3 regions of the Burkholderia latens genome follow, and region 2 is predicted to be linked to each of the others. Evidence: predicted binding sites of a transcription regulator. Region 2 holds the regulator's gene; each other region holds the start of a gene.

Region 1 (10,404 bases), 1.3 Mb from region 2:
GCAATCAGCTCGAGTTCATGGCGGATCAGCTTTTCGACCTTCTCCGGAATGCCCTGCGGATAACGCGCGGCCGCGCCCGCCCGCGTTTCCTGTTCCAGGTAGCTCGTCGGTGTGTGGCCGTCGGGCACGATTTCGTCGGGATACTCGTAGCGCAACGAATCGAGTTCGAAATCGCACGCGTCGAGCATCGCGCACGTCTCGGCGATCTCGGCCGGCGCGAACAACTTCGCGATCCGCCCGCGCGAACGCAGATGCTGCTCCGCATTCGGCGCAAGCGCATACCCGCATTCGGAAACCGGCATACCGACGCGAATCGCCGTCATCACGTCCTGCAGCGGCTTGCATGAGCGCACATGCATCGTCACGTCGCCGAGCGCGACGACGCGCACACCGCGACGCTCGCCGGCGTCGCGGATCTCTTCGCGCTGCGCACCGTCGAGCGCGCGCTGCAACTGCACGAGCCCGAGCCGCGCACGCTCGCCGAACGTTGCGCGAAACCATGCGACCTGTGCATCGAGCACGTCCGCCCGCACCGGATACGTCGGCACGAGAATCGCGAAGCAGTCGGGCATGCCGCGCAAATGGGCGAACTGGGCCGGCGGCGCCGACAGCATCCGCGACGTCAGCGTATAAGTGCCCTTCGGCGACGCCATGCGCCGCCACGAAATCAGCTCGGAAAGGTTGCCGTACCCTTCGCGGTTCTGCGCGAGCAACACGAACCCGAACGCGCCGGGGCCCGGATCGTGGCCGGGTGCGGCTTCATCCGGCGTGACCTCGAAATACGAACCGATGACGAGCGGCAATCCTTTCGCCTTCGCGGCAACATGCATGCGCGGCGCGCCGGCGAGCGAGCATTCGTCGGTGATCGCGATCCCGCGATAGCCGAGTTCCGCCGCCCGCTCGACCAGTTCTTCCGCATGCGACGCGCCATGCAGGAACGAAAAGTTCGAACGGCAGAACAACTCCGCGTAATCGGGCAGCAGACTGAATTGCGCAACCATCTTCGTTCACCCGAACAGCCCGTGCAGGAACCAGTGCGGTTCGGACTCGCTCCCCGCTCGCTCCCTGAACACCCAATAGCACGCACCGGCTTCGTCCTGCGCGACGTGGTAATCGCGGGCAGCGAGCTGACCGTCGAACCACCCGGCCTCGATCCGCTCCGTCGACGACATCATCCGCAGCGGCGTATGAAATACCGGCCGCTCGCCGCGCATCAGCAGCGGCAACGGCTCGGCCAACAGCCACGCGGGGCGCGGCGGCGCGGCCGGCAGCCCGCCGGCCGGCTTGCCTGCCTGCGCATCGAGCGGCAGCCAGCGGTTCGCGGCCTCCGGCCGGTAATCGGCGACGGGCGCCGCGCGCAGCACGTTGTCCGCGCCGAGCCGAGCGACCAGCAGTTCGAGCAAGCGCTCGCGCGTCTCTTTCGTGCCGCCCGGCTCGGGAAACAGATCGTCGGCCGGCGGCGCGACCGATTCGACGCGCGTGGCCTTCAGCCGCACCGCGATTACCGCGGCCGGCAACTCGACGCGCGCGAGCCGCTCGCCGAGCAGCCGCATGAAGTGCGCTTCGTCGCGCACCGGAGCCGCGAACGCAAGCTCGAGCGGCGTCGGCGGCACGGCCTGGCGGCCGCGCTCGTGCTCGAGATCGAACGTCATCGCGGCAAGCGACAGCTGCCGCGCGGCAAGCCACCCGCAGAGCTGCACGACGAGCCGCCGCGCGGCGAACAGCACGGCTTCCGCGTATTCGACGCGCTCCGGCAACTCGAGCCGTACGTCGAACACGGGCGGCACCGCCATCCATGCGAGCGGCTCGACCGCATCGCCGTACGCGCGATCGAGCGCGGCGAGCAGCGCCGGACCGCAGCGGCGCTGCAGCCCCGCGCGCGGCAGGCCTCGCAGATCGGCGAGCGTGCGGCAGCCGAGGCCGTCGAACCAGCCTGCATACGGACGCGCATCGGGCAGCAGCACGCACGGCAACCGGTCGAGCGTGCGGACGAGCGAAGCCGGCGCAGCCACGCGGCGCCGGATGCGCGCCCGCGCCGACGTGCGTGCGAGCAGCCACGCGCCGCGCCCGGTCGGCGCGGCGGACAGGCGTGCCGCATAGCCGAGCGCCGCGAGTGTTGCCCGCACCTGGCGGCACAGCGCCGGCAGCCCGCCGAACAGGCGCAGGCTCGGGCCGACGTCGACGATCAGCGTCGCTTCGTCGTCGAGCGCGACGCACGGCGAGAAGCGCAGCAACGCGAGCGCGACCGCGCGCAGTGCATCGGCCTCGCGGGCGGGATCGCGTTCGACGAGCCGCGTGTCGGGCGCGAGCGTCAGCACGCCGCCGCGCTTCATGCCCGCACGCACGCCCTGCCGGCGCGCAGCCGCATCGGCGATCAGCACGACGCCCTGCTCGAGCACCGCACAGCCGGCCTCGCCGGCCGCTGCGTCAGACGGCGGCGCGGCGCACACGTCGAGCGGCAGGCGCGGCAGATGGATGCCGAGCAAGACGCGCATAGCGGCTCTCCACGATGGGCGACGGCAAATCGAGCTCGAGCGGCTCGCTGCGCGCGGGCCCGCGACGCTTGACGATGTCGAGCGACACGCCGCCCGGCACCGGGTGCAGCGCGACGCGCAGCACGGCCGGCGACGGCTGCCGCGCGGCCGACAGCGGGCGCAGCATCACGAACAGCGTATCGCCGGTGCGCGCGGCCGCGAGATGCAGGCGCCGCAGCGCATCGGGCCGCGCGTCCTGCCAGAGCAACAGCGCGCCGCAGCAGCCCGCCTTGAGCGCCTGCTCGGCGGCCCACAAGGCATCCGTGCGGCTGCCGGCGCGCAGCCACAGCAGCGCATCGGACGGCACGCCGAGGCTGGCGAGCGCGGCCGCATGCGGTGCGTGCGGCGGCGCGACGAGCGCAAGCGGACGCCGCGCGCTGACGGTGCGCGCAAGCGCGGGCGCGAGCAGCCGCATCTCGCCGCAGCCAGGTTGCGCGGCCAGCAGTTCGACGAGCCCGCCGACGGGCCACCCGCCACCCGGCAGCTCGGCGGACAGCGGCGCGAAGCCCGTGTCGATCGTGCGCGGGCCGCCGCGCGCGAGCTGCGAGCCTCGCCACAGAGAGGGATGAAGGGATTCGGGGGAAATGGAGGATGCGAGCATGACGCCACCCACAACTGTATGGATATACAGTATATGGCAATGCGCTCGTGCCGCACAGTACTGGGACGAAACCGGCTTTTCGTCAGACTAGAGAGAGCCGGAAAGGAGGCGCCTGCGTCCGGTTACGGTACACCGCGCCTGCCGCGCCCGCCTCGGGCAGGGCGAACGCCCCGCGAGCGCCCACCGCCATCGTCCGGCGTCGAAAACACCGGCGAACCGGCCCGCACGGGCGCGCGACGCAAGCCAACCGCCACGGCGGCACGCACCCCGCATCCCGTGCCGGCGGCCCGCTTCCCGCCCGTTACCCGAGCAGCAACGCGTCGTCGTCGAGCTGCTCGTGCCGCACCTTCTCGAACATGTGCAGCAGATCGGGCACGTCGAGCCCGCGGCGTGCATCGCCCGACACGTCGAGCACGACCTGGCCCTGGTGCAGCATCACCGTGCGGTCGCCGTAATCGAGCGCCTGCCGCATGCTGTGCGTGACCATCATCGTCGTCAGCTTGCTTTCGTTGACGATGCGCGCGGTCAGTTCCAGCACGAACGCCGCCGTCTTCGGGTCGAGCGCGGCCGTATGCTCGTCGAGCAGCAGGATCCGCGACGGCCGCAGCGACGCCATCAGCAGGCTCACCGCCTGCCGCTGGCCGCCCGACAGCAGCCCGATCCGGTCGGTGAGCCGGTTTTCCAGCCCAAGGTTCAACAGCCGCAGCTTGTCGCGAAACAGCTCGCGCGACGGCCGGTCGAGCGCCGCGCGAAAGCCGCGCCGCGCACCGCGCGCCATCGCGAGCGCCATGTTCTCCTCGATCGTCAGCGCCTCGCAGGTGCCGGCCATCGGATCCTGGAACACGCGCGCGACGAGCGGCGCGCGGTCCCACGCCGGCTGGCGCGTGACGTCGATGCCGTCGATCGCGATGCGCCCCGAATCGACGCGCTGGTCGCCGCTGACCGCATTGAGGAAGGTCGACTTGCCGGCGCCGTTCGAGCCAATCACCGCGACGAACTGGCCGTCGGGAATCTCGAGCGACAGCCCGCGCAGCGCACGCGTCTCGATCGGCGTGCCGGGATTGAACGTGAGTTTGAGGTCTTGTGCGGACAGCATGTCATGCCCCTCCGTTCTTGCGCGCGAACAGCTTCTTGCGCGTCGCCGGCAGCACCAGCGCGATCGTGACGAGCGCGGCCGTCACGAGGTTCAGGTCCTGCGCCTTCAGGCCGATGAATTCGCTGTTCAGCGCCAGCGCGATGAAGAAGCGGTAGACGATCGCGCCGAGCACGACGGCGAGCGTCGTCAGCACGAGCCGGCGCGCGGGCAGCAGCGTCTCGCCGATGATCACGGCGGCCAGCCCGATCACGATCGTGCCGATCCCCATCGAGATGTCCGCACCGCCCTGCGTCTGCGCGAACAACGCGCCTGCGAGCGCGACGAGCGCATTCGACAGCGCCATCCCGGCGAGCGTCGCCCGCCCCGTCGCGATGCCTTGCGCGCGCGCCATCCGCGGGTTCGCGCCAGTCGCACGCATCGCGAGGCCGAGCTGCGACGAGAAGAACCAGTCGAGGCCGAGCTTCGCGACCACGACGACGATCGCGAGCAGCGCCGGGCGCAGCACGTAGTCGGGCATCCAGTCCGGCTGCAGTACGGTAAAGACGGTCGGCTCGGTGATGAGCGGCACGTTCGGCCGGCCCATGATCCGCAGGTTCACCGAGTAGAGCGCGATCATCATCAGGATGCTGGCGAGCAGGTCCATGATCTTCAGCCGCACGTTGAGCCAGCCGGTGACGAAGCCCGCCAGCGCGCCGGCAACGATCGCGATCACGGTCGACGTGAACGGGTCGTGGCCGGCAGAGATCAGCGTTGCGGCGACGGCGCCGCCGAGCGGAAAGCTGCCGTCGACCGTGAGATCGGGGAAGTTGAGGATGCGGAACGAAATCAGCACCCCGAGGGCGACGAGGCTGAAGATCAGGCCGATCTCCAGCGCGCCCAGAAACGAGAACAGAGACATGATGGGGAAATCCTGTTGCTTGCCGGCCGGACGTGTACGGCCGGGCATGTATGGCCGGCAAAACGGACGGGCGGCCCGGGTAAGAGCCGCCCGTCCGGCGGTTTCGTTCAGGCCCGGATCGGGCCGGCCGCGCGCGGCGATCGCCGGCCGCGGCTTACTTGATGACCGTCTTCGCTTCCTTCACGAGGTCCGGCGACAGCGTGACGCCCTGCTTCGCGGCCGCGCCCGTGTTCACGAACAGCTCGAGGTTGCTGCTCGTCTCCGACGCGATCGCGCCCGGCTTCTCGCCCTTCAGGATGCGCGCGACGACCTTGCCGGTCTGCCGGCCGAGGTCGCCGTAGTTGATGCCGAGCGCCGCGATGCCGCCGCGCTTCACGCTGTCGGTGTCGCCGGCGACGAGCGGAATCTTCGCCTCGTTCGCGACCTTCACGAGCGCTTCGTACGCGGACACGACGTTGTTGTCGGTATTCGTATAGATCACGTCGACCTTGCCGATCAGGCTCTTCGCGGCCGGGCCGATGTCGACGGTGCGCGGCGCGGCCGCTTCCTTCAGCGTCATCCCCTGCTTCGCGAGGATCTCCTTGAGCTCCTTCACGACGACGACCGAGTTCGCCTCGCCCGGGTTGTACACCATGCCGACCGTCTTTGCCTTCGGCACGACGCGCTTGATCAGCGCGACCTGGCGGTCGAGCGGCAGCTTGTCGGACACGCCGGTCACGTTGGCGCCCGACGGACCCCAGCCCTTCACGAGCTGCGCCGCGACCGGATCGGTCACACCCGAATACACGACCGGCACGCTCTTGGTCGACGCGACGACCGCCTGCGCGGCCGGCGTCGCAATCGCGACGATTACGTCCGGCTGGTCGCCGACGAACTTGCGCGCGATCTGCGCAGCCGTGCCCGTGTTGCCCTGCGCGCTCTGGTATTCCCACTTGAGCTTGTCGTCGCCGTAGCCTTCGGCCTTCAGTTCCGCGCGCACGCCGTCGCGGATCGCATCGAGCGCCGGGTGATCGACGATCGACAGCACCTTGACGGTCTGCGCGTGCGCGGCGCCCGCCAGCGCGAGCGCAGCGACGCCGGCCGTGATCGAACGGATCGCGAAAGTCTTGAAACGCTTCATGGGTGAGTCTCCCCCGTATTTGTGTCGGTTCTGGATGATGGATTCCCGCCGCCGTCATGCAGGTGCCGAGCGCGCGTAGCCGGGTGACGGCGGAGGCGGCAGCGGCCCCGCGCGGGCCCCGGGAAGGCGCGCGGCGGCGAACGCACGAGGATACCATTTCCGCAGACCACCGCCTGACTGAACGCTTTCGCGCCCAGCACGGCCGCCGCGTGCGGGCGCGCCCGCACAATCCGCCGAAAGCCCGGCCGGCAGCCCTTTGCAGCCCGCTTCGATGCAACGCGCCAGCCGCCCGCGCCGCTTTACGCTATGCTGTCGGCCGACCCAGTCCATGCCATCGGAGGGCGTATGAAACGGGGGTTCCGTGCGGTTGCCGAGGCGGTTGCCGCGCTGACGCTGGCGCTGCCGGGCGCGGCGCTCGCGCTGACCGACGGCAACGCGCAATACGACGACTGCATGCTGGGCGCGCTGCGCGAGAGCCGCAACGGCGTGGCCGCGCAGCTGATCCAGCGCTCGTGCGACGCGCTGTACCGCAACAACGCGATGCTGCTGCCGCGCGAGCGACGCTTTCACGAGTGCGTCGTGCAATCGCTGCCGGGTGTGCGCGACAACTATGCGATCCAGCAGATCATGGCGATCTGCTCGCGGCGCGGCGAGATGTGAGCGCGCGCTGAACGCCGGACACGGCAATGAAAAAGGGCCTGCGCGATGCAGGCCCTTTCGTTTCAGCGGTCGGACAACGGTGCGGCGTTCAGAACGACGCGACCATCGAGCCCTTGAACTGCTTCTTGATGAATTCCTTCACTTCCGGCGACTGGTACGCCTTGACCAGCTTCTTCACCCACGGCTGATCCTTGTCCTTCGCGCGCACGGCGATCAGGTTCGCGTACGGGCTCGTCAGCGATTCGAGCGCGATCGCATCCTTGGTCGGCTGCAGGTTCGCGGCGAGCGCGTAGTTCGTGTTGATCACGGCCGCGTCGACGTCCGACAGCACGCGCGGCAGTTGCGCGGCGTCGAGCTCGGAAATCTTCAGCTTCTTCGGGTTCTCGGCGATGTCGAGCACCGTCGCATTGTTGCCGCCGGTGCCCGCGCCCGCCTTCAGCTTGATCACGCCTTGCGTCTGAAGCAGCAGCAGCGCGCGGTTCTCGTTCGACGGATCGTTCGGCACCGCGAGCTTCGCGCCTTGCGGCAGATCCTTCAGCGACTTGAACTTCTTCGAGTACACGCCGATCGGCGAAATGTAGGTGAGGCCCGCGCTGACGATCTTGTAGCCGCGCTGTTTCACCTGGCTGTCGAGGTACGGCTGGTGCTGGAAGCTGTTCGCGTCGAGGTCGCCCGCGTCGAGCGCCGCGTTCGGCTGCACGTAGTCGTTGAACTCGATGACCTTCACGTTCAGGCCTTCCTTCTCCTTCGCGACCTTCTGCACGACCTGCCACACTTCCGCATCCGGGCCGGCGACCGTGCCGACCTTGATCACCTTGTCGTCGGCGTGCGCGCCCGCCGACAGCGTCAGCGCTGCGCCGGTGGCCAGCACGGAAAATACCTTCAGGAGACTGCGACGCTTCATCTGTTTCTCGCTTTCTTGCTAACTGAAAAATGGGGCGCGATACGGGTATGCCCGGACTCGCACGAAGGCGCAAATGGTGTCACAGGATCGGCCGGAAGTGAAATACATCCCGCTCATATGGGTATGCACTGCGACGGTGCCGGGTGCGCCCGCGCGACCCGGCGATCGGTTGCATTTCAACGGGCGCCGCCGCCCGCTTCGGCGACCCGGAATGCGCCGACCGCGTCGCGCAGTTTCCCGGCCTGCTCCTGCAGCGACGCGGCCGCCGCCGCGGCCTGCTCGACCAGCGCCGCGTTCTGCTGCGTGACCTGGTCCATCTGCGTGACCGCGCGCCCGACCTGCGTGATGCCGCTCGCCTGCTCCTCGGACGCGGCCGCGATCTCGCCCATGATGTCGGTCACGCGCGCGACCGCCTGCAGGATCTCGCCCATCGTCGTGCCGGCCTGCCCGACCAGCGTCGAACCGTTGCGCACACGCTCGACCGAATCGACGATCAGCGCGCGGATCTCCTTCGCGGCCGTCGCGCTGCGTTGCGCGAGCGAGCGCACCTCGCCCGCGACCACCGCGAAGCCGCGGCCCTGCTCGCCGGCGCGCGCGGCCTCGACCGCCGCGTTCAGCGCGAGGATGTTGGTCTGGAATGCAATGCCTTCGATCACGCCAATGATGTCGGCGATCTTGCGCGAACTGTCGTCGATCTCGCCCATCGTGCCGATCACGCGGCTCACGACGTCATTGCCCGCCCGCGCGATCTCCGAGGCATTGTTCGCGAGCCCGCTCGCCTGCCGCGCGTTGTCGGCATTCTGCTTCACCGTCGCGGTCAGCTGCTCCATGCTCGCAGCCGTTTCCTCGAGCGACGCGGCCTGCTCCTCGGTGCGCTGCGACAGGTCGTCGTTGCCGGACGCGATCTCGCGGCTCGCCGACGCGATCGACTCGGCCGACTGGCGGATCCCGCCGATCGTCGCCTGCAGCCGCGCCTGCATGTCGCGCATTGCCGCCATCATGCTCGTGCGATCGCCGGCTCGCACCGGTACCGGCCGCGTGAGATCGCCCTGAGCGATGCGCGTCGCCAGCGCGGCTGCTTCGTCCGGCTCGCCGCCGAGGCTGCCGCGCACGTTGCGGATGATCACGAGCATCGCCGCGCTGATCACGAAGCCGATCACGAGCACGACCGCAAGGTGGCCGAACAGCGTGCGGTAGTAGACGGTATCGATGTCCTTCAGGAACACGCCGCTCGAGATGTTCCAGTCCCACGGCGCGAAGCGCGTGACGTAGCTGATCTTCGGCACCGCGGTCTCGCTGTGCGGGAGGCGGCCGCGATACTCGGCGAAGCCGCTGCCGCTCGCCTTCGCGGCGTTCAGGATCGTGACGAACAGCGGCTTGCCGTCCGAATCGAGATAGTCGCCGACCTGCGTGCCGACCAGCTTCGGCAGCGTCGGGTGCATCAGCACGACCGGCTTCGAATCCATCACGAATACGTAGCCGGACTCACCGTAGCGCATCGCGGCGAGGCTCGAGAGCGCGTCGCGCTTCGCATCGGCCTCGGACAGCGTGCCGGCCTGCGCGAGCGCGTGATACGCCTTCACGATGCCGGCCGCCGAGTCGACGAGGTTGGCGATGCCTTCCTTGCGTTCAGCGAGCATCGTCGAGCGCGTCTCGTACGCACTCCATGCACCGACGCCGAGTAGGCCGATCCATACCAGCGCAAGCGCGAGCCACAGCTTGCGGTTCAAACTCATTCTGCTCATCTGCGTGCCTTGAAGTCGAAGTCTTTGCCCGCGTTGCGCGCGCACGGCCGGTCGCGCGCAAACGGTTGCTTCCGTATTTACGGCAGCGAGGCTTTCAACTTGAATACACGCACCCGATGCGCGCAGCGCGCGTGCCACGCGCGACACCACATCGAACGGCCGCTGTGCTACAAAGATCGGCTGGCCGGTGCGCGATGCGCCGGCGACATTCCGGGGCCATTCATGTACGTCATCGACATCCACTACACCGCGTCGCTCGAGCGCATCGACGATGCACTCGAACGCCACCGCGCGTATCTGCAGCCGCTGTTGGAACGCGGGATTTTCATTGCGGCGGGCCCGAAGGTGCCGCGCGAAGGCGGCATGATTCTCGCGGCGCGCATCGATCGCGACGAACTCGACGCGATTCTCCAGACCGACCCGTTCGTGACAGAAGGGCTCGCAACCTATCGCGTGACCGAGTTCAGGATCACGCGGGCCGCGCAGGGCTTCAACGTGCCGGCGCTGCCGTAACGTCGCGCGCGTGCATGCCCGGGCGCGCGACAAGCGGCGTATCAGAAATCGTCGGAAAGCAGGAGGAATGCGTGACGGCGCAGCCCCGTCACGCGTGTCGCCGGGCCGGCGCCCGCGCGTTCATGCGGCGTGCGCCGCTCAGTCGACCAGCAGTTTCAGGTCGTGGACCCACGGGCCGGGGCCCTGGCCGTCGCGCACGAACAGGCGCAGCTTGCCGTCGCGATCGAACACGTAGCTCGCGGCCGTGTGATCCATCGTGTAGCTGCCGGGCGTATTGCCGGGCACCTTCGCGTAGTACACGCGGAAATCCTTCGTGACCTTCTTGAGCTGCGC
Region 2 (10,404 bases):
GAACTGTTTCGCACGCTGATCGACAAGCATTACGATCCCGCGTACGCACGCACCAACCGTTCGTCGTACGGCAACCCGAACCGCGTGCTCACGTTCGCGTTCCGGCCGAGTGCGGCCGACGGGCGGCAGCAGGCGCGCGCGCTGCTCGACGCACTGGAGCAGGCCGGGCTGCCGGCGCTGCCCGCCGCGGGCGCGCATGCCGGATCCGATACCGACAAAAACCAACCGACCACCACACGATGACGACCACACGCACTCAACCCAGTCCGGCACTCGGCTGGATGACCTTCCTGCTGATCGCGGTCGCGGGGCTTTTCTACGTGAAATGGTTCCCGTACTACAACAAGGCGTTCGTTGCCGCCGAGCACCACTCGATCGGTCAGTCGATCCTGATGGGCACGTCGGCAAGCGCGCCCGAACCGTCGCTGAAGGCGGCGCTCGACTATGCATGGGCATACGGCAAGGCGATCTGGCAGGCGATGGTACTCGGCCTGCTTCTCGGCTCGGCGGTGCAGGCGCTGCTGCCCGCGCACTGGGTCGCGCGCGTGCTGGGTCGCAGCGGTTTCGGCAGCGTCGCGGCGGGCGGCCTGCTGTCGCTGCCGGGCATGATGTGCACGTGCTGCGCGGCGCCGGTCGTCGCGGGATTGCGCGCGCGGCACGCGTCGCCCGGCGGCGCGGTCGCGTTCTGGCTCGGCAACACGGTGTTGAATCCGGCAGCGCTGGTGTTCATGGGTTTCGTGCTCGGCTGGCACTGGAGCGTGTTGCGGCTCGTGCTCGGCATCGCGATGGTGTTCGGGATCGGCTATCTGCTGAACCGGATCGCCCGCCCCGAGGACCGCAGCATCGACGATGCACAGCTCGCGGCGCTGGCGGCCGAACAGGCTGCCGCGGGCAACCCGTTCGTGCGCTGGGTCAAGCTGCTTGCGCGGATGGCCGTGCGGCTCGTGCCCGAGTACATCGTGCTCGTGCTGCTGCTGGGCGCGGCGCGCGCGTGGCTGTTTCCGCACATCGGCCCGGACATCGGCAACCATCTCGGCTGGATCATCGCATTCGCGGTCGCGGGCACGTTGTTCGTGATCCCGACGGCCGGCGAGGTGCCGATCATCCAGGCCATGCTGTCGCTCGGCATGGGCGTCGGCCCGGCTGCTGCGCTGCTGCTGACGCTGCCGCCGATCAGCGTGTCGTCGCTCGCGATGCTCGCGCGCTCGTTCAAGCCTTACATGCTGGCGATCGTGACGGGCCTCGTCGTCGTATTCGGGATCGCGAGCGGGCTGCTCGCGATCGCGTTCGGGTTCTGACGGCCGCGCGCGACGGGCACGCGAGCGGGGCGATGCGGTCGGACGCATCCGGGTTCGCATCGCCGGTCGGCCGGCCAGGCACGACAGACGCGGCTGGCCGCAAACGAGCCGGCATGACAGCCGCCGTCCGCCACGCCGCTTGCGCCTGCCGTGCGACCGTCGTATTCATCCGGCACCGCCGCTTCGAGCGTGCGGCGCCCTTTACAAGAAGCAAACAGGAAAACGCATGACCCAACCGAAGATTCATCCTCGACTCGAAAAGGCGCTGACGCGCGGCGATCTCGCGATCCGCCAGGCCAATTCCGCGCGGGCGACTGCCGTGCTGAACGCACTCGGCACGATGATCATCGAAGCGTCGGCCACGATCGGCGTCGAGGCGAGCATCGACATTCCGCAAGGCGATCGCATTTACGATCCGGTAAACGGCCTGTGGCCGCAGAAGATGCTGGTGTCGTTCGACGGCCCGGTCGACGAAGCCGATCCGGAAGAACTGCGCGCGGTTTATCTGGTCGCCGACGACCCGGGTACGCAGTTTCGCGTCGAATGGCATCGCGCGGACGGCAAACTCGGCCGCCACGAAGGCGGGCCGCTCGCGACCGTCGCGTTCCTGACCGACGTGGAGATCCCGTGGAGCGATGACGACGAATAACGTCGTCATGATTGCTTCGTATCGAGCCGGCGCAACGCGCGCCGGCTGTCAGCGCATCATTCGCCGCCGGAACAGCCACGCGGACACCACGAAACCGCCAACCGCATAGCCTGCGAGAACCGCGAGGTGCATGCCGACGTCGGCCGCCGGCCGGCCGAGCATCGCGGGCCGGATCAATTCGACCGCGTTCGCGAGCGGCAGCACGTGCGCCGCGTGCTGCGCGATCGGCGGCAACTGCGCGATCGGGAAGAATACGCCTGACAGCAGCAGCATCGGCGTCAGCACGAGCGTCTGATAGAACATGAAGAAGTCGTAGGACGGTGCGAGCGCGGTGACGATCATTGCGGTGCTCGCGAACGCGAGGCCGGCCAGCGCGATCACGGGCAGGGCCGCGAGCATCGACGGAAACCGCGCATAGCCGAGCAGGCCGGCAACCAGCATGATCGCGACGCCCGACAACAGCGCCTTGCTCGCACCCCAGACGATTTCTCCGAGCACGATGTCGCCGAGCGCGAGCGGCGTATGCATGATCGCCTCCCAGGTCCGCTGCACGTGCATCCGCGAGAAGCCCGAATACATCGATTCGAAGCTCGCGGACATCATCACGCTCGACCCGACCGTGCCGGCCGCGAGAAATGCGATATACGACACGCCGTCGACGTGGCCGAGCATCAGGCCGAGCCCGAATCCCAGCCCGAACAGATAGATCATCGGATCGGCGAGATTGCCGAACATCGACGCAAGCGCGAGCTTGCGCCACACGAGATAGTTGCGCCGCCACACCGCGATCCAGTTCGTGGCATTCGCGGGCAGCGCAATCGCGAAGCGCGATTCGCGCGGCGGGGCTAACGGCGCGGCAGTGGAATAGTTGCGTACGTCCATCATCGATCAGTCCTGCATGTCGCGGCCCGTGAGCCGCAGGAACACGTCTTCAAGATTCGCCGGACGATGCAGATAGCGCAAGCCCGTGCGGCCCTTGAGCCGCGCACTGAGCGGCTCGGGATCCGTCACGTAGCAGAACAGCGTCTCGCCGCTGATTTCGGTGTGTTTCGCGAACGGCGACAGCTCGTCGCGCAGCGTGCCCGGATCCGGTCCGTAGACTTCGATAACGTCGCACCCGATTTCCGATTCGATCAGCGCGTGCGGCGCGCCTTCGGCGATTTTGCGACCGTCCTCGATCACGCACAGCCGGTCGCACAGCCGCTCGGCTTCCTCCATGAAATGCGTGGTGATCAGGATCGTCTTGCCGCGCGCGAGCAGCGAGCGCAACCGCTCCCACATCAGATGCCGCGCCTGCGGATCGAGACCGGTCGTCGGCTCGTCGAGCACGAGCACGTCCGGGTCGTTCACGAGCGCGCGTGCGAGCGTCAGCCGCCGCTTCATCCCGCCCGACAGCTCGCCGACCTTCGCATCGGCCTTGTTTTCCAGTTTCGCGAATTCGAGCAGCGGCTGCACGAGCCCGCGTGCAGCCGCTGCGGACAGTCCGAAATAGCGGCTGAATACGAGCAGGTTCTCGCGGACCGTGAAGTCAGGATCGAGGTTGTCGAACTGCGGGACGACGCCGACGCGGCGGCGCGCATGCCGCGCACGCGACGGAACCGGTTCGCCGCACAGTGAAATCGCGCCGGCATCGGGGTACGCAAGGCCAAGCAGCATCTTCAGCGTCGTGGTCTTGCCGGCGCCATTCGGCCCGAGCAGGCCGTAGCATTCGCCAGCCTGCACGTGGAAGGACAGGCCGTTGACGACGAGCTTGTCGCCATAGCGCTTTTCGACGTTCCGGAAATCGATCGGTGCAACGGACATGGGCGGGTTTGTCGTTGTAAGCGGGCGCGTATCGCGGCCGGCCGGGCCGGCTTGCCGGCGTGCGAACGGATCGCGCGCATGCGTGTCACACGCGCATGGCCGACGCGACCGTGCATCGGCGGCACGAATGGGCCATTTTAGTGCATCGGTTGCATCCGATCACGGCATGTCCGCGCAGCGCGGTGCATGCACGCGCCGATCATGCACCGCATCATCGCCGACCCGCCCCGCGTGGCGAATCAGCGTTTTCCATCCCTTGCGTCCGCAATTGCGGCGCACCATGATGAGTGCATAGCGCACGTAGTCGCGATAGGGAGGTTTCATGGCTAGCTACAACAAGATTCTGCTCTGCTACGACGGCACACTCGAAGGGCGCAAGGCACTGCGGTGCGGAGCCAATCTCGCGCTGGATCTAAAGGCGGAAACGCATTTGCTGTCGGTTGTCGACATGCGTTCCAGCATCGCGCAAAGTGCCGGGCTGCTCACCGACGTCGCGTGCGGCCGCTTCGAAGAAACCGCGCGCGAGATCCTGCAGGAAGGCGTGAACTGGCTGCGCGAGCGCGGCGTTCAGGCGGAAGGGCATTTCGCGTTCGGCTATCCGATCGACGAAATTGCGAATCTCGCGACGGAAATCAACGCCGATCTCGTCGTCGTCGGCCACCGGTGCCGCAGCGGCTTGTCGAGATGGTGGATGGGCTCGGGCAACACGCAACTGCTGGATCGCGTGAATTGCAGCATTCTCGTCGCGTGTTCTTCGGCGGAAGAGCAAAAGGCCGAGATCGCGCGCGAGCGCGAAGCGGCGATCGCGAGCGGCACTTAACACCGCACCCGATATCGCGAGCGCGTGACCGGGCGCGGTGTGCCGCCATTCATGCCGGTTTCGCGCCGCGCTGCGTTGGCGGCATCTCATCCGCTCGAAGCACGCTCACGCGTGCAGGTCGATCGCGGACAGCTTCCAGGAAAACAGCCCGACGCGGTGGAAGATCGCTGCATAGCGCGTGCCGTCGGCGCTGCGCTGGTAGGTCACGACGAATTCATCGATATTCCGATAGCCCGCACTCGTTTGCTGCGGATGGCCTGCGTCGCTGGGTCGGGCCGGTGCGGGCGCTGCCGCAGGCGGGGCCGGCGCAGTCGTAATCGTGCTACTGCCGGGTTGCGGCACGCTGGCGGCGGTGCCTGGGGCCGCAGGCACTGCCGCTGGTGGTGCTGCTGCGTTGCCACGCGTGCCGTCTGGCGCAGCGTCCGACCAATCGGGCGGCCTTTCGCCGGGATTGCCGCGCGGCGGGATCCCGCTCATCAGCGCCGCTACGCCTTCCGGTGTCGCATACGCATCGACCAACGGGCCGATCAATGCAGACCCGATCAGCGCGCCGATCACCGCGAACGGGTTGTCCTTCTTCACTGCATCGATCCGGCGCATCAATTCTTCCGTGACTTGCTGTTTCAAGCTGATGCGCAGCGACGGGAAATCGACGTATTCACTGACCGCTTGCGCATCGCGCGCGTCGACCGCCGATTTCAGGCGACCGAGTGCGATATACGGGGAAGCGTACGCGTAGCCGATCGCCGCGAATACGGCGACGGCCAACACGACGATCAGCAGAGGTTTGAGCCGCAACGTGCGGCCCGTTGCTCCAGTCACGATGCCTCCGGGTGGACGGGTTCCGCTATCAGAGACCGCCGTGCGTGGCCGATCGTTCCTCGGCGATGCAGCGATCGATCATCCGGCACACGGCATCGATCGTGCCCACCATGATCAGGCGCGACCGGCCGTGATAGACGCGCACCGGCGCCCGGCGCGCCGGTTCCGCGTGATTGAGGCCGGCATTCAGCGAGACGCGCGCGAAGGCGGGAAGCGCTGACGGCAGCAGCGACGCCTGCCGTTCAACTGCGACTTCTTGGCTCACCACGGGCGCCGCGGCGGACAGCGGCGCGCAGGGCGTGCGGCCGCGCAGATGACGCAGGCGGCCGAATTGACGGAAAGGCAGCAGACGGGAAAGGCGTTCCATGGTGTTCTCCTCAGCGAGACCGATTGTCAGAGTTCGCCCGAGCGGATCAGCCCGACGGCGATGCCTTCCAGCGCGAACTCCGCGCTGCCGGCCTTGACGAAGATGTTTTCGTAATCCGGGTTCTCCGCGATCAGCTCGATGCCGCCGGGGCGGCGCATCAGGCGCTTGACCGTGACGTCGTCGCCAAGACGCGCAACGATGATCTGGCCATCCTTCGCTTCGGTGCGCTTCTGCACCGCGAGGAGGTCGCCATCGAGAATGCCGGCGTCGCGCATCGACAGCCCGCGGACCTTCAGCAGGTAGTCGGGCTTGCTCGTGAACAGCGCCGGATCGCACGCGTAATGCTGCGAGATGTGCTCCTGCGCGAGGATCGGGCTACCGGCTGCGACCCGGCCGACCAGCGGCAGCGACAGTTGCATCAGGCCGGCGTGCGGCAGCGTGAACTGATGCGGGACGTCGTCGACGCCGAGCAGCCGGATGCCGCGCGACGCGCCGGCCGCGAGCTCGATCACGCCCTTGCGCGCCAACGCACGCAGGTGCTCCTCGGCCGCGTTCGGCGAACTGAAGCCGAGCTCGGCGGCGATCTCGGCGCGCGTGGGTGGAAAACCGGAGCGCTCGATCGCGCGGCGAATCAAGTCGAACACTTGCTGCTGACGGGCGGTGAGTTTGGTCATGGCTGAACTGTATGGATAGACAGTGAGCTGTATTTTTATACAGTACTTCGCGAATTTCAAGTGTTACTTGAGGTTCGCCGCGATCGCGCCGGTTCCGGCGTCATTTTGTGCCGCCCTGACGCCGGTTCGTCTGCCGCAACCGTCCGCCCAGTCTGCGTTAGCACTTTTGAGTATTAAAAAATGAAGAACGATTATTTTTAATCATGTAACCCGTTCGATAGACTGGCCCGACATCGCAACATCGACAACACTGGAGAACCAAGGATGGCGAAGCGCAATACGGGGCTGGTGGGCGGAGCGGGCCGCCTGATCGCAACACTCGCGCTGGGGGCGGCGGCGGCGCTGGGCGTCGCGACCCACGCGCAGGCCGATACGACCTTCCTGAACGTGTCGTACGACCCGACGCGCGAGCTGTACCAGGATTTCAACCAGGCGTTCGGCAAGGAGTGGAAGGCGAAGACGGGCGAGACGGTCAACTTCAAACAGTCGCACGGCGGCTCGGGCGCACAGGCGCGCTCGGTGCTGGACGGCCTGCAGGCCGACGTCGTCACGCTGGCGCTCGCGTACGACATCGACGCGATCGCCAACAAGGGCCTCGTCAACAAGGACTGGCAAAAGCGCCTGCCGGACAACGCGTCGCCGTACACGTCGACGATCGTATTCCTGGTGCGCAAGGGCAATCCGAAGGGGATCAAGGACTGGGACGACCTGACCAAGCCCGGCATCTCGATTGTCACGCCGAACCCGAAGACCTCCGGCGGCGCGCGCTGGAACTATCTGGCCGCGTGGGCGTATGCGGTGCACAAGCCGGGCGGCAACGAGCAGAGCGCGAAGGAATTCGTGACGAAGCTGTACAAGAACGCCGGCGTGCTCGATTCGGGCGCGCGCGGCGCGACGACGAGCTTCGTGCAGCGCGGAATCGGCGATGTGCTGATCGCGTGGGAAAACGAGGCGTTCCTGTCGATCAAGGAATTCGGCACCGACAAGTTCGAGATCGTCGTGCCGTCGGTGAGCATCCTGGCCGAGCCGCCCGTCGCGGTGGTCGACAAGGTGGTCGACAAGAAGGGCACGCGCAAGCTGGCCGAGGCGTACCTGAATTTCCTGTACAGCCCGCAAGGCCAGGAGATCGCGGCGCGCAACTACTACCGTCCGCGCGCGAAGAACGTGCCGGCGGAACTGACGAAGCAGTTCCCCAAGCTGAAGCTGTACACGGTCGACGACACGTTCGGCGGCTGGACGAATGCGCAGAAGACGCATTTCGCGGACGGCGGCGTGTTCGATTCGATCTACAAGCCGCAGTAACGCACGCAACACCATAACGACAGCGGCGCGCCACGACAGCGCGCAGCATCCCCGGCGGGCCGCCGGCGCGAGAGAGCATTCTTCGCGCCGGCGTTTGCGTCGGGCCCATGAGCAGCATCGCCCCAGCAAGAGCATCCGATGACGACGTACACCTTTCGCAAGCCGAGCGCGCTGCCCGGTTTCGGCGTGACGCTCGGCATCACGGTGGCTTATTTGAGCCTCGTGGTGCTGATCCCGCTCGCCGCCACATTCCTGAAAACCGCGACGCTGTCGTGGGGCCAGTTCGTGACCGCCGTCACGTCGCCGCGCGTGCTCGCGTCGTACCGGCTGACGTTTTCGGCCGCACTCGGCGGCGCACTGATCAACGCCGTGTTCGGCTTTCTCGTCGCGTGGGTGCTGGTCCGCTACACGTTCCCGTTCAAGCGCGTCGTCGACGCGATCGTCGACCTGCCGTTCGCGCTGCCGACGTCGGTCGCCGGCATCTCGCTCGCAGCCGTCTATGCGACGAACGGCTGGGTCGGCCAGTATCTCGCGCCGTTCGGCATCAAGATCGCGTTTACGCCGGTCGGCGTCCTGGTCGCGCTGACCTTCATCGGGCTGCCGTTCGTCGTGCGCACGGTGCAGCCGGTGCTCGAGGATTTCGAGCGCGAGCAGGAAGAGGCCGCCGCATGCCTGGGCGCGTCGCGCTGGCTGACGTTTCGCCGCGTCGTGCTGCCCGCGGTGCTGCCGGCGCTGCTCACGGGCTTCGCGCTCGCGTTCGCGCGTGCGCTCGGCGAATACGGGTCGGTGATCTTCATCGCCGGCAACGTGCCGATGAAGTCCGAGATCACGTCGCTGCTGATCATCACGAAGCTCGAGCAGTACGACTACGCAGGCGCGACCGCGCTGGCCGTCGTGATGCTGGTCGTGTCGTTCCTGATGCTGCTGCTGATCAACACGCTGCAGTGGTATCTGCAGCGCCGCACGAGCAAGGGCGCGAGCGGCCCCGCGCCCGCAACCGCCACCGCGGCCGGTACGGCGGCCGCCGCCGGAGGCCAGCGATGAGCCGGGAGTCCACTGTCGTGCTGAACAATCCGTCCGCCGCGCGTGCGCGCGCCGCCAAACAGCTCGATCCCGTCAGCGAGCCGCGTGCGGTGCGCTGGCTGCTGATCGGCATCGCGCTGGCGTTCCTCGCGTTCTTTCTCGTGGTGCCGCTCGCCGCGGTGTTCTTCGAGGCGCTGCGCAAGGGCGTCGGCTTCTATCTCGAATCGCTCGCCGATCCCGACGCGTGGTCGGCGATCAAGCTGACGCTGACCGTCGCCGCGATCGCGGTGCCGCTGAATCTCGTGTTCGGCGTGTGTGCATCGTGGGCGATCGCGAAGTTCGAGTTCCGCGGCAAGGCGCTCCTGACGACGCTGATCGATCTGCCGTTCTCGGTGTCGCCAGTGATCTCGGGGCTCGTCTACGTGCTGCTGTTCGGCGCGCAGGGCTGGCTCGGCCCGTGGCTGCAGGATCACGACGTGCAGATCATCTTCGCAGTGCCGGGCATCGTGCTCGCGACGATCTTCGTCACGTTCCCGTTCGTCGCGCGGGAGCTGATTCCGCTGATGCAGGCGCAGGGCACCGACGAGGAAGAGGCCGCGCGCGTGCTCGGTGCGTCGGGCTGGCAGATCTTCCGGCGCGTGACGCTGCCGAACGTGAGATGGGGGCTGCTGTACGGCGTGATCCTGTGCAACGCGCGTGCGATGGGCGAGTTCGGCGCGGTGTCGGTCGTATCCGGTCACATCCGCGGCGTCACCGACACGATGCCGTTGCACGTCGAGATCCTGTACAACGAATACAACTTCGCGGCCGCGTTCGCAGTGGCGTCGGTGCTGGCGTTGCTCGCGCTCGTCACGCTCGCGCTGAAGCTGCTCGCCGAGCGCCATCTCGCCGCCGAACTGGCCGGCGCGCGCGATGACGTTCCCGCTCATGCCGGCCCCGCCGCCGCCATTTCGTCGAAATCGTAAAGAGGCAACCAGAATGGGTATCACTGTCCGTCATCTTCAGAAGCGCTTCGGCGATTTCACCGCGCTCGACAACGTGTCGCTCGACTTCCCGCCCGGCGAGCTCGTCGCGCTGCTCGGACCGTCCGGCTGCGGCAAGACCACGCTGCTGCGCGTGATCGCGGGCCTCGAGCACGCGGACGCCGGCCAGGTCGTGCTGCAGGGGCTCGACGTCGCATCGGTCGGCGCGCGCGATCGCCAGGTCGGCTTCGTGTTCCAGCATTACGCGCTGTTCCGCCACATGACCGTGTTCGAGAACGTCGCGTTCGGGCTGCGTGTGAAGCCGCGCCGCGAGCGGCCGTCGGAAGCCGTGATTCGCGACAAGGTGCACGAGCTGCTGAAGCTGGTGCAGCTCGACTGGCTCGCGCAGCGCTATCCGTCCGAGCTGTCGGGCGGCCAGCGACAGCGGATCGCGCTGGCGCGCGCGCTCGCGGTCGAGCCGAAAGTGCTGTTGCTCGACGAGCCGTTCGGCGCGCTCGACGCGAAGGTGCGCAAGGAGCTGCGCGGCTGGCTGCGTCGCCTGCACGACGACCTGCACATCTCGACGATCTTCGTCACGCACGACCAGGAGGAGGCGCTGGAAGTGGCCGACCGCATCGTCGTGCTGAACCGCGGTCGCGTCGAGCAGGTCGGCAGCCCGCAGGA
Region 3 (10,404 bases), on a different replicon from region 2:
GTCTCGTTTCGGCGGTGCCGTTCTTCGTCGCGCTGGAGTCGCGCTCGATCGCGTGGATCGTGCTGTTCTCGATCCTGCTGGCCAATGCAGCACACGACATGGTCGTGAGCGTTCAGCAGCCGCTTTTCACCGAGCTGTTCGGAGCCGAATACCGCTACAGCGGTGCGGGCGTCGGCTATCAGTTCGCGAGCGTGGTCGGCGGCGGATTCACGCCGTTCATCGCAGTGGCGCTCGTCAGCGTGGGCGGCGGTTCATGGCACCTCGTCGCCGGTTATCTCGCGGTGGGCTGCCTGATCTCGCTGGTCGTTGCCGCGCGGATGCGCGCCGCGCGGTGATCGCGTGACTGCATGGCCGGCCCGATGCGCGGCCGGCCGTTTCGGCAACGGGCGGGGTCGCGGCGAGTCGCGTCGCCCAACGTCAAACACCGTCAATCGTGCGTGCAGAAGCCCTTTTTCCGTTCTGAACATTCCACGCCGCCCGCCGACCAATGGCATCATATGGGCCTACGTCAGTCACCGATACGCCCCCATATCATGTCGAATCTCATCGTCCACGGCGGCACCCCGCTGCGCGGGGACATCAAGCCGTCCGCGAACAAGAACGCCGTCCTGCCGATCCTGTGCGCGACCCTGTTGACCGATCAGCCGCTGCGCCTCGTCGGCGTGCCGGACATCACCGACGTGCGCAAGATCCTCGACATCTTCCGCACGCTCGGCAGCGACGTGTCGGTCGATTTCACGACCGGCATCCTCGATCTCCACCATCGCAACACGACGTTCGATCCGGCCGTTCATCGCCTGCCCGAAGCGATGCGCTCGTCGATCATGCTGATTCCGCCGCTGCTCGCGCGCTTCGGCGTCGCGCGCCTCGAGAACGACGTGAAAGGCTGCACGCTCGGCGTGCGCGAAATCGATCCGCACGTCGAGGTGTTCGAGCGCTTCGGCGCGCATATCCAGCGCACGCCCGATTCGCTGATCGTCCGCGCCGACGGTCCGTTGACGGCCAACGATCACTGGCTCGACTACGCGTCGGTCACGACCACCGAGAACTTCGCGTTGTGCGCGACCGCGGCGAGCGGTACGTCGACGTTGATGAATGCGGCGTCGGAGCCGCACGTGCAGGAGTTCTGCAAGTTCCTCGCGATGATCGGCGTCGCGATCGAAGGCATCGGCACGTCGCGCCTGTGCGTGACGGGCGGCGGCAAGCTCGGCGGCGGCGAATTCCGGTTCGCCGAGGATTTCCACGAGATCGCAACGTTCCTCGCGCTCGGCGCGATCACGGGCGGCGACATCACGGTTCGCAATTCGTCGCCGGAGCATTTCCCGCTGATCGACCGCACGTTCGCGAAGTTCGGCGTGAACGTCACGCATCGCGACGGCTGGTCCCGCGCGGAACGCGACGGCCCGCTGCGCGTGCGCCGGCCGTTCACGCAGAACATCCTGACCAAGGTCGAAGCCGCGCCGTGGCCGTACCTGCCGGTCGACCTGCTGCCGATCTTCATCGCGCTCGGCGTGCGCGCGGAAGGCAGCGCGATGTTCTGGAACAAGGTGTACGACGGCGCGCTCGGCTGGTCGGGCGAACTGTCGAAGTTCGGCGCGCACGTGCTGCTGTCCGATCCGCACCGGCTGATCACGTTCGGCGGGCTGCAACTGACGCCGGCGCGTGTCGAGAGCCCGTACATTATCCGCGTCGCGATCGCGCTGCTGATGGTGGCCGCGAGCATCGAGGGCCGCTCGGAAATCATGAATGCGCTGCCCATTCGACGCGCACACCCGCATTTCGTCGAAAACCTGCGTTCGGTCGGTGCGAACGTCGAGTGGACGAGCAGCGAGTAAGGCTCGCACGGGTGCGGCGCGCGTGACGGTCGCGCCGCATCCCGTTCCGGGGCTTTGCGTGCGGTGTCCGCGATGTCAATCAATCAGGAGGCGTTTACACCCTTCGGGCAAAGCAGTCGCCGCAATGCATGCATCGTAGAAGGACAACCGATGCCGCCGTGCGCAGTCATGCTCATCGATGAGCGGCACGACATGGCACGAACTTCCGACCAGCCCCGGAAACTTCCCCGCCTCGCGCCAAGACATCTGCAGTTTGCGGTTGCAGACAATCGCCCATTCCCGCGCGAACACCGCGCCTCCACCGCCCGCCCGCGATGACGAAAAAGCCCGACCTGGACCGACGCGACTGGATCGCCGGCCTCGAAAAAGGCCTGATGATCCTTGAAGCATTCGACAGCCAGCACGCGCGCATGACGCCCACCCAGGCCGCCGCCCGTACCGGTCTCACGCGCACGGCCGCGCGGCGCTACCTGCTGACGCTGGAATCGCTCGGCTACGTCCATTCCGACGGCAAACTGTACGGCCTCACGCCGCGCGTATTGCGGGTCGGCTGGTCGTATTTCGATTCGGCGCGCCTGCCGCGCACGGTCCAGCCGTATCTGCAGCAGCTGAGCGCATCGCTGAACGAATCGGCGTACGTGAGCGTGCTCGACGGCTGGGAACTCGTGTTCATTGCCCGCAACGGCGTGTCGCGCGTGATGACGACCGGCTTCGTGCTCGGCGCGCGCGTGCCGGCCCCGCTGACGTCGCCCGGCGTCGTGCTGCTCGCGCATCATCCGGATCGCGAGGCCGTGCGCGCGTGGCTCGACGAGGCCGAACTCGCGCCGTTCACGCCGCACACGATCACGAACAAGCCGCGCCTGCTCGAACAGGTGGACCGCGCGCGCGACGCCGGCTTCGCGGTGATCGAACAGCAATTGCAGGTCGGCGTGCGCGGAATCGCGGTACCGCTGAAGAATCGCCACGGCGAAGTCGTCGCCGCGCTGAGCACGAACATGCCCATCGGTGCGGAATCGACCGACGCGGCCGTGCGCCGCGTGCTGCCGCATCTGCAGGAAACCGCGCTGGCGATGCTCAACGTGCTGTAGCCACGCCCGCAACGTCCGGCCCGTGCGACGGCGTCACCCGATCCGCCACCATCGCGGCAACAGATCGCGCACCTCCCGTCGTCGATAGCGATCGTCGATCAGGTGCACGACGCCCTCGTCGTGTTCGGTGCGGATCACGCGTCCGGCCGCCTGCACGACCTTCTGCAGCCCCGGATAAAGGTACATGTAGTCGTACCCGTTGCCGAAACGCGCATCCATCGCGCGCCGCATCTGTTCGTTGACGTCGTTGACCTGCGGCAGCCCGAGCGTCGCGATGAATGCGCCGATCAGCCGCTCGCCGACGAGATCCACCCCTTCAGAAAACGCGCCGCCCAGCACCGCGAAGCCTACGCCGCGCCCGCGCGCGTCGAAACGCGCAAGAAACGCGTCGCGCTCGCTTTCGCCCATGCCAGGCGCCTGCGCCCATACCGGCACGTGAGGATGACGCACCTGCATCAGCGCGACGACACGCGCCAGATAGTCGAAGCTGCTGAGAAAACCGAGGTAGTTGCCGGGTCGCGTCGCATACTGCGCGGCGATCAGGTCCGCGATCGGTTCGAGCGAACGGTCGCGATCGCGCCAGCGGGTCGACACATGGCTCGCGACGCGCACGGTCAGCTGCTCCGCGCGGAACGGCCCGTCGACGTCGAGCCAGCCCGTATCGGCCGGCAGCCCGAGCGTGTCGCGATAGAAATGAAACGGGCTCAGCGTGCCGGAAAACAGCACCGTCGCGCGCGCTGCTTCGTAGCGCGGTGCAAGAAACCCGGCCGGGATCACGTTGCGCACGCACAGCGTCGACTGGATGCGTCGCCGGCGGCCGGCCGGCACGACGCCGTCGAGCGCCGGCTGGCGCGGCAGCGGTTCGCCGTGCAGCGTCGCGTCGAAGATGGACGCGCTGTCGAACGCGTCGGCAAGCATGCCGAACTGGATCGCATCGAAATGGAAGCGCAGCAGCGCATCGTCGTTCGCGCGCGGGGCGTCGGCGAGATGTTCGCCAATCGTCGCGACGAGGTGCTGAACCGCCGAGACGATCGGCCCGGGGATGTCAGGATACGCGGCGTAACGCTCGGCCTGCGCGCGATTGAGCGCCCCCCACGCCCGTGCGAGCCGGTCGAACGCCTTGCGCAGCGCCGCGGGCGCCGCGTCCCGCGCGGCCGCGAACGCGAACGGGTCGAGCGACGCGCTGTACATCTTGCGCGCGCGATCGAGCAGGTTGTGCGCTTCGTCGACGAGCACGCCGACGCGCCACTGGTTCTGCTGCGCGAGCGTGTGCAGCATCGCGCTGCCGTCGTAGTAATAGTTGTAGTCGCCGATCACCATGTCCGACCACCGGGCGAGTTCCTGCGCGAGGTAATACGGGCAGACGTCGTGCGCGAGCGCCGCCGGGCGCACGGTGCCGCGATCGAGCAGCCCTGCACCGATCGCCGCATCGCGCGCGGCCGGCAGCCGGTCGTAGAAGCCTTGCGCGAGCGGGCAAGACTCGCCGTGACACGCGCGGTCCGGATGCTCGCACGCCTTGTCGCGCGCGACGAGTTCGAGCACGCGCAGCGGCAGCGCCGGCGTGCCCGCGCCGAGCGTCGCCGCCGCGTCGAGTGCGAGCGCGCGGCCGGGCGTCTTCGCGGTCAAAAAGAACACGCGATCGAGCTCGCCCTCGCCGCACGCCTTCAGCAACGGGAACACCGTGCCGAGGGTCTTGCCGATGCCGGTCGGCGCCTGCGCCATCAGGCAGCGTTCGTCGCGCGCGGCCCGATAGACGGACACGGCCAGTTCGCGCTGCCCGCTGCGGAACTGTCCGTGCGGAAACGTCAGCGCACGCAGCGCCGCATCGCGCGCCGCTCGGTGCGCGGTCTCGCGCTCGGCCCAGCCGACGAAGCACGCGCACTGCTCGGCGAAAAACTCGGCAAGCGCGCTTGCGCTCAGCGTTTCCGTCAGCACGGTCTCGCGTTCGGACACGATGTCGAAATACACGAGCGCGACGTCGATTTCCGCGAGACCGCGGGCGGCGCACATGAGGTGCGCATAGACCTTCGCCTGCGCCCAGTGCAGCGCGCGATGGTTGGCCGGCATCGCATCGAGGCTGCCGCGGTAGGTCTTGATTTCCTCGACACGGTTCGCGACCGGGTCGTAGCCATCCGCGCGCCCGCGCACCGTGAGCGTGCCCCAGGTGCCGGTCAGCGCGATTTCGGTTTCGTAGCGCGCGCCGCGTTTCGACGTGACTGCGCCATGTCCGGCGATGCCTTCGAGCGCGGTCGGCGCGGGCGTGAAGCGCAGGTCGAGATCGCCGCGCCGCGCGGTGAACTCGCACATCGCCCGCACCGCGACGACATAGCTCATGCCGACAGCCCCGCCGCTTCGGCCGGCTCCACGCCGGCACCCGCCGCCCATTCGACATCGACGACACGCACCGGCATCCCGTGCGCGATGCAGTACGCGAGCCAGCGTGTCTGGTTGTCCTGCAGCCGGTCGCCGGGCCCTTTTACCTCGATCAGCTCGTAGCGCCGCTCGCCAGGCCAGAACCGGACCAGGTCGGGCAGCCCCGAACGGTTGCTGCGAATGTCCGCAAGCAGGCGCGTGAACCACAGCCGCAGATGCTCGGGCGGCAGGCACGCGAGCGCCTGGTCGAGCAACTCGTCAGTCAGCACGCCCCAGAATACGAACGGCGACTGCAGCCCCGCCTTCGTCGCGTAGTGGCGGCGGATCGTGTCGCGGTACGCGCCCGAATCGAGTTGCGCAAAGCATGCGGCAAACGCATCGCCGCGGCGCAGCGCGAAATCGGGTGCGTGCAGATCGGCCGGCCCGCGCTGGAACGGGTGGAAGAACGCACCGGGCACGGCCGCGAACACGGGCTCCCAGCACAGCAGTCCGAACAGCGAATTGATCAGCGTGTTCTCGACGTAATGCACCGGCGCATCGGGCAGCGCGAGATGGTCGCGCACCGCGAATTCGACGCTCACGAACGCTTCGGGGCGCGCCAGCACGAGCGTTTCGCGAGGCGCGCCCGGCACGGCGGCCGTCCGCTCGACCGGCTGCCCGACGCGGCGCTGCAGGCGCGGCAGCATCCGCTCGATGCGCTGGCGCTCTTCGTCGCTCTCGAACGCGCCGCGCGCGTCGAGCGCCAGCGCCAGCGCGTCGTCGTCGCGCCCGCAGCGCTCGAGCACGCGAATGCGCCGATGCCGGCTGCCCGGCCACGCGCTGCGCGCATAGGCGTCGAGCGCGGTGCTCCAGTCGGCGCGCCGTTCGCAGGCCTGCCCGAGCGTAAACAGCAACTTCGCGCGGCGCGTCGCCAGCCACGGCTGCGCGCAGCCGACCGCGTCGATCGCGTGCAGCAGGCCGTCGAACGGCAGCTCGTCGGGCCACGCGTCGAGTGCTTCGCGGCACGCGTGCAGCGCGAGATACGCATCGACGTCGTCGCGATGCTGGAACGCGCGCGACGACGGCGCGATCGGCACGCTTTCATACTGGAACACGCCGAGATCGGCGAGCACGAACTCGCTCCAGTCCTGGTGCAGATTGCCGAAGAACATCAGCCGCAGGCGCTCGCACAGCGGGCCAACGGTCACGCGCAGCACGCGATCGCCCGCGTGCTCGCACCATGCGTCGAGCGGCTGCGCGTCGGTGTGCCCGGGCCGCAATCGCTCGAGCCAGTCGAGCTTGCGCTCGCCTGCATGCGCGGCGAGCGACGGGAACACCTTCAGCAGATCGGCCTTGGTCGACAGCGCAAACAGTTCGTCGAGCGTAAGCGCGGGCGCCGGATCGACCCAGCCCAGTGCGACGAGCGGCGCGGCCGCGTCGAGCGTGCAGCCGATTTCGTCGTACACGAGCTTGCTCGCGCGGAAGTCGGAGCCGGTGCGCATCAGCATCCGCACGAACAGCGCGCGCGACGCTTTCGGCAACTGCGCGAACTGCGCGAGAAACGCGTGTTCGTGCGCGTCGAGCAGGTCGTCGTAGCGCTCGCCGAGCCAGGCCAGCGCGCGTTCGAAATTGGTCAGGTAGTAAAACGCCGGGGGCGTCGGCGATGCAGGCGTCACGGGAATCGATCACTGTACGTTTGTACAGGTTCGAATCATATCAAATGTGAAGAACAACGCCGCACGCGCCAGCACCGCGGGCAAGCCCCCGGCTTCGTCCCGGGCAGGATCAGCCCGGCTCAGAGGCTCAGAACTGGTAATTGACCGACATGTCGAACACGCCGTTCGTCGACTGCTGCGTGATCGGGCTGCGCCGTGCACGGCCGACGAGTTGCTCCACAGCTCCGTCCACCGTCAGGAACCAGTGCTTGTTGACGAACCAGACCATCGTCACGCCCGCGCCAAACGACTTCATCCCCGCGCTCGCCGAATAGGCCGGCAGCCCGGAACGCGCGGACGCGCCCGGATTCACGCCGAACCAGCCGTTCATGTAGCGCGAGTCGGCGAACGACACCGTCGGCCCCGCAAACCAGAAGAAGTGCTCGTTGCTGCCCGGCATCGGCATGTATGCGGAAAAATCGCCGACCCAGCCGTTCGAGCCGCCGATGCTGCGCCGCACGTCCGCGCGCAGCACCAACGGGAAATCCTTCGAGATCACGTAATCGGCCGCAAGCTTCATCACCGGGGCCGCGTTGATGTTGTCGAGGCCGTTCAGGTGGTCGAGATCGTCGGCCGAGCGGCGTCCCAGGTCGTAGCCGACGGACAGGCTCACGCGCCAGTTCGGCCCGCGCAGCACGTTCGCGCCGAGTCCGTCGCCCGTCGACAGAAAGAACAGGTCGCGATAGCGGACGTCGAGGTTCGGGCCGCCCATCACGCGGTAGCGGTCGGAACCCGCGTAACGCGGCTGCAGCGTCATCGCGGCGCCGACGCTGACCTGCCAGGTCGGCACCGTCGGGTTGAACAGCTTCTGCAGCGGAACGCCCGCCGAATACTGCCATTCGCCGAGCGGCGAAGGCGTCTGGGCCGACGCATCGCGTGCGCCGGCGGCCGCGAGTGCGGCGAAGGCCGACAGGCCCGTAACGAAGCGGCGAGCACCGGCTGACAGCAACGGGCGAGCAACGGTCATCAAGATGGTCTCCGTCGGTTGCGCAAAGGCGCCTGAAGAAAAACGCGCCGCGTCTGTCCGGCTCCGCCGGCAGGCAGTCGACGGCGTGAACGTAGCGTACGCTGAATAAGTGAATATCCTACGCGACGCGCGTGAAGCCGCAAAGCGCCCGTCTGGAACGGGCACTTTGCCGGTGTCCGGCTGGCGCCGGGGGGAAGATTGCCGAATCAGAAACGCTCGACGTGATAGTCGCCGGCGAGCGCGGCGGGGCTGCGGCTCGCCATCATCCGCGAAAAGCCGTCGGCGAGCCGCCCGAGCGCGAGCTGCTTCTGGCTCGCGTCCCAGTGCGTGTAGGTGTCGTACGCGGAGTCGTCGAACGACACGGTGACCGCAACCGGCCGCCCGCTTGCGCGAAAGCCGATATGGAGCACCCCGCCGGGCAGTTCCTCGATGTGGTAGCGCAACGAACGCGATTCGAAATAGCGGCCCAGCACCTGGGCGATCGCGCGCTTGTCCGGCGATTGCACGTGAATGTCCATGATGGTCCTCCTTTCAGTGATCGCGCGGCCGGCCGCGGTTCGCTGCGTCCTCCCGGCATCCGCATCGGTTGCGGCTGTGACGGCGGATCGCCGTACGGCGGACCCGATGGCACGGGCGGATCGACCGGATCGTCGTGCTCGGGCAGCGCCGGGTCGGGATCGACGTCGGGTATCGGTTCGGGACGGTGCAGCATCGATTGGGTATTCATGTCGCTCCTGCGCGGCGGCTCGCGCGTGTCGATTGGCGCGGCGACCGTACGCAATCGGCGTGCCCGCTCGCGCCGCTTGGCGGACCGTCGCGCCGGGCAGGCCGCCGTTGCGAGCGACATCGTCCGGCCTTCGGCGCTAGGCGGACAGCAAGTCCGAATGGGATCGGGCCGCACGCCGCTGCGCGGTCACTCGCGGGCCCGGTCGGCTCATGTGTCAATAAATGCCGGCTATCCTGGAGCGTCCGGCCGGGGGGACGCTATACGCGTGACGCCGGCGGGATCATGGGTACGGGGCTTGCGCCCTCTCAACGTGTAAGGAGGTTCGATCATGACCGCTCACGCACCCGGCCGCCGCGATGCCGTGTTACCGGCCGCCGGACCCGGCCTCTTCGCCGCGTCGCACAAACCGTCCGACGACAAGACGGAAGAGCGCATCGACGAAGGGCTCGAGGAAACGTTCCCGGCCAGCGATACGCCCGCCGTCGGCGGCGCGACGCGAATCGACCCCGCCAAGCCGTCCGGCGAACGCGCCCCGCGCAAGCCCGACGCCCCACCACCGCCCCGCGATCACGGCTGACGGCGGCACCCGGCTCTGCACGCGCGGCAGCGCCGCGCCGGGCCGGCACAACCGGAGTGAACTGATGAAACGCATGGAACGCGCGTGGCACGAAGTGAGTGGCGCCGCCGGCGTCGCGGCGCTTGCCGCGATCGAGAGCGCGCTGGTATTCGCGATCGTCGTGATGACGGGGGTCGGCCACTGACCGACGCGTGCGGCCCCGCCACGGCTGCCGCCGTGGAAGATGTACAACCCGGCTGGCAAATTTCTCCGTGGCGGCGCAGCGCACGCGCGACGCATGCCGATCGGGCGCGGCACGCGTCCTGCTACCGGATCGTCTCGCTCACGAAGGAGGCGTTCATGTATCGCGTCAACGAGATCATGTCGCGCGACGTGGTGTGCGTCGCGCCCACCGACACGATTCGCCATGCGGCCGCATTGATGCAGCGTTTCGACATCGGCGTGCTGCCGGTCTGCGACGGCAACGAACTCGTCGCGATCGTCACGGACCGCGACCTCGCGGTGCGCGCGCTGTCGCACGGGCACTCGCCCGACACGCCTGTGAAGGCCGTCGCGTCCGCCCCCGTCCAGTGGTGCGTCGAGGACGACGGCGTCGGCGACGTCCAGAAACGCATGGCCGACGTGCAATTGCACCGGATGCCCGTACTCGATGCGCAGCACCGGATCGTCGGCATGCTGTCGCTCGGCGACATCGCAACCCGCGCCGGCGGCCCCGCCCGCGACGAACTCGCGAACACGCTCGAAGACGTGTCGCTGCCGCGGCGCCGATGATCGCCCGTTCTCTCACCCGCGCCGTGCACGGCTCGTGCGCCGCGCCGCTTCGACCAGGAGGCAATCGATGACAACGGACACCCCGTCGCGCATCGTCGGCGACACCGGCCGCTCGTCCGGCGGCCCCGGCCCGGACGTGATGGCCGCCGGCACGCTCGAAGACGATCGCGTGCTGACGATCGACGGCGACGACATCGGCAAGGTCACGAACATCATGCTCGACGTGCGCGCCGGCCGGATCGCATACGCGGTCGTGTCGTCGGGCGGCTTTCTCGGGATCGGCGACAAGCTGCTCGCGGTGCCGTGGAGCCTGCTGACGCTCGACGTCGAGCGCCGCTGCTTCGTGCTGCCCGTGCCGACGGAGCGCGTGCG

What was found. Region 2 encodes LexA, which represses DNA repair genes until DNA is damaged. Its sites were predicted from a motif close to ACTGTATNNNNATACAGT; they were not measured.
Region 1: a site for LexA is predicted at 3,149-3,166, ahead of imuA (translesion DNA synthesis-associated protein ImuA). Genes of this name have one in related genera too.
Region 3: a site for LexA is predicted at 6,963-6,980, ahead of WK25_RS24280 (VRR-NUC domain-containing protein). Genes of this name have one in related genera too.

What each region holds. Positions count from the first base shown of each region.
Region 1 covers NZ_CP013435.1:2,943,242-2,953,645, forward strand. The annotation lists gene WK25_RS13645 (error-prone DNA polymerase) at 1-1,001, opposite strand, end outside; gene WK25_RS13650 (Y-family DNA polymerase) at 1,008-2,495, opposite strand; gene imuA (translesion DNA synthesis-associated protein ImuA) at 2,428-3,135, opposite strand; gene WK25_RS13660 (ABC transporter ATP-binding protein) at 3,437-4,231, opposite strand; gene WK25_RS13665 (ABC transporter permease) at 4,233-5,129, opposite strand; gene WK25_RS13670 (ABC transporter substrate-binding protein) at 5,284-6,249, opposite strand; gene WK25_RS13675 (VF_A0006 family four-cysteine protein) at 6,595-6,909, shown strand; gene WK25_RS13680 (MetQ/NlpA family ABC transporter substrate-binding protein) at 6,998-7,813, opposite strand; gene WK25_RS13685 (methyl-accepting chemotaxis protein) at 7,990-9,558, opposite strand; gene WK25_RS13690 (YciI family protein) at 9,781-10,071, shown strand; gene WK25_RS13695 (SCO family protein) at 10,210-10,404, opposite strand, start outside.
Region 2 covers NZ_CP013435.1:1,663,788-1,674,191, forward strand. The annotation lists gene mnmH (tRNA 2-selenouridine(34) synthase MnmH) at 1-243, shown strand, start outside; gene WK25_RS07855 (permease) at 240-1,298, shown strand; gene WK25_RS07860 (hypothetical protein) at 1,525-1,947, shown strand; gene WK25_RS07865 (ABC transporter permease) at 1,996-2,829, opposite strand; gene nodI (nodulation factor ABC transporter ATP-binding protein NodI) at 2,836-3,750, opposite strand; gene WK25_RS31175 (hypothetical protein) at 3,910-4,074, opposite strand; gene WK25_RS07875 (universal stress protein) at 4,073-4,570, shown strand; gene WK25_RS07880 (DUF2939 domain-containing protein) at 4,676-5,392, opposite strand; gene WK25_RS07885 (hypothetical protein) at 5,421-5,759, opposite strand; gene lexA (transcriptional repressor LexA) at 5,786-6,433, opposite strand; gene WK25_RS07895 (sulfate ABC transporter substrate-binding protein) at 6,698-7,735, shown strand; gene cysT (sulfate ABC transporter permease subunit CysT) at 7,874-8,779, shown strand; gene cysW (sulfate ABC transporter permease subunit CysW) at 8,776-9,723, shown strand; gene WK25_RS07910 (sulfate/molybdate ABC transporter ATP-binding protein) at 9,737-10,404, shown strand, end outside.
Region 3 covers NZ_CP013438.1:1,099,414-1,109,817, reverse strand. The annotation lists gene shiA (shikimate transporter) at 1-335, shown strand, start outside; gene WK25_RS24295 (UDP-N-acetylglucosamine 1-carboxyvinyltransferase) at 534-1,835, shown strand; gene WK25_RS24290 (IclR family transcriptional regulator domain-containing protein) at 2,150-2,923, shown strand; gene WK25_RS24285 (ATP-dependent DNA helicase) at 2,957-5,257, opposite strand; gene WK25_RS24280 (VRR-NUC domain-containing protein) at 5,254-6,951, opposite strand; gene WK25_RS24275 (MipA/OmpV family protein) at 7,079-7,957, opposite strand; gene WK25_RS24270 (hypothetical protein) at 8,164-8,475, opposite strand; gene WK25_RS24265 (hypothetical protein) at 9,013-9,261, shown strand; gene WK25_RS24260 (CBS domain-containing protein) at 9,601-10,032, shown strand; gene WK25_RS24255 (PRC-barrel domain-containing protein) at 10,100-10,404, shown strand, end outside.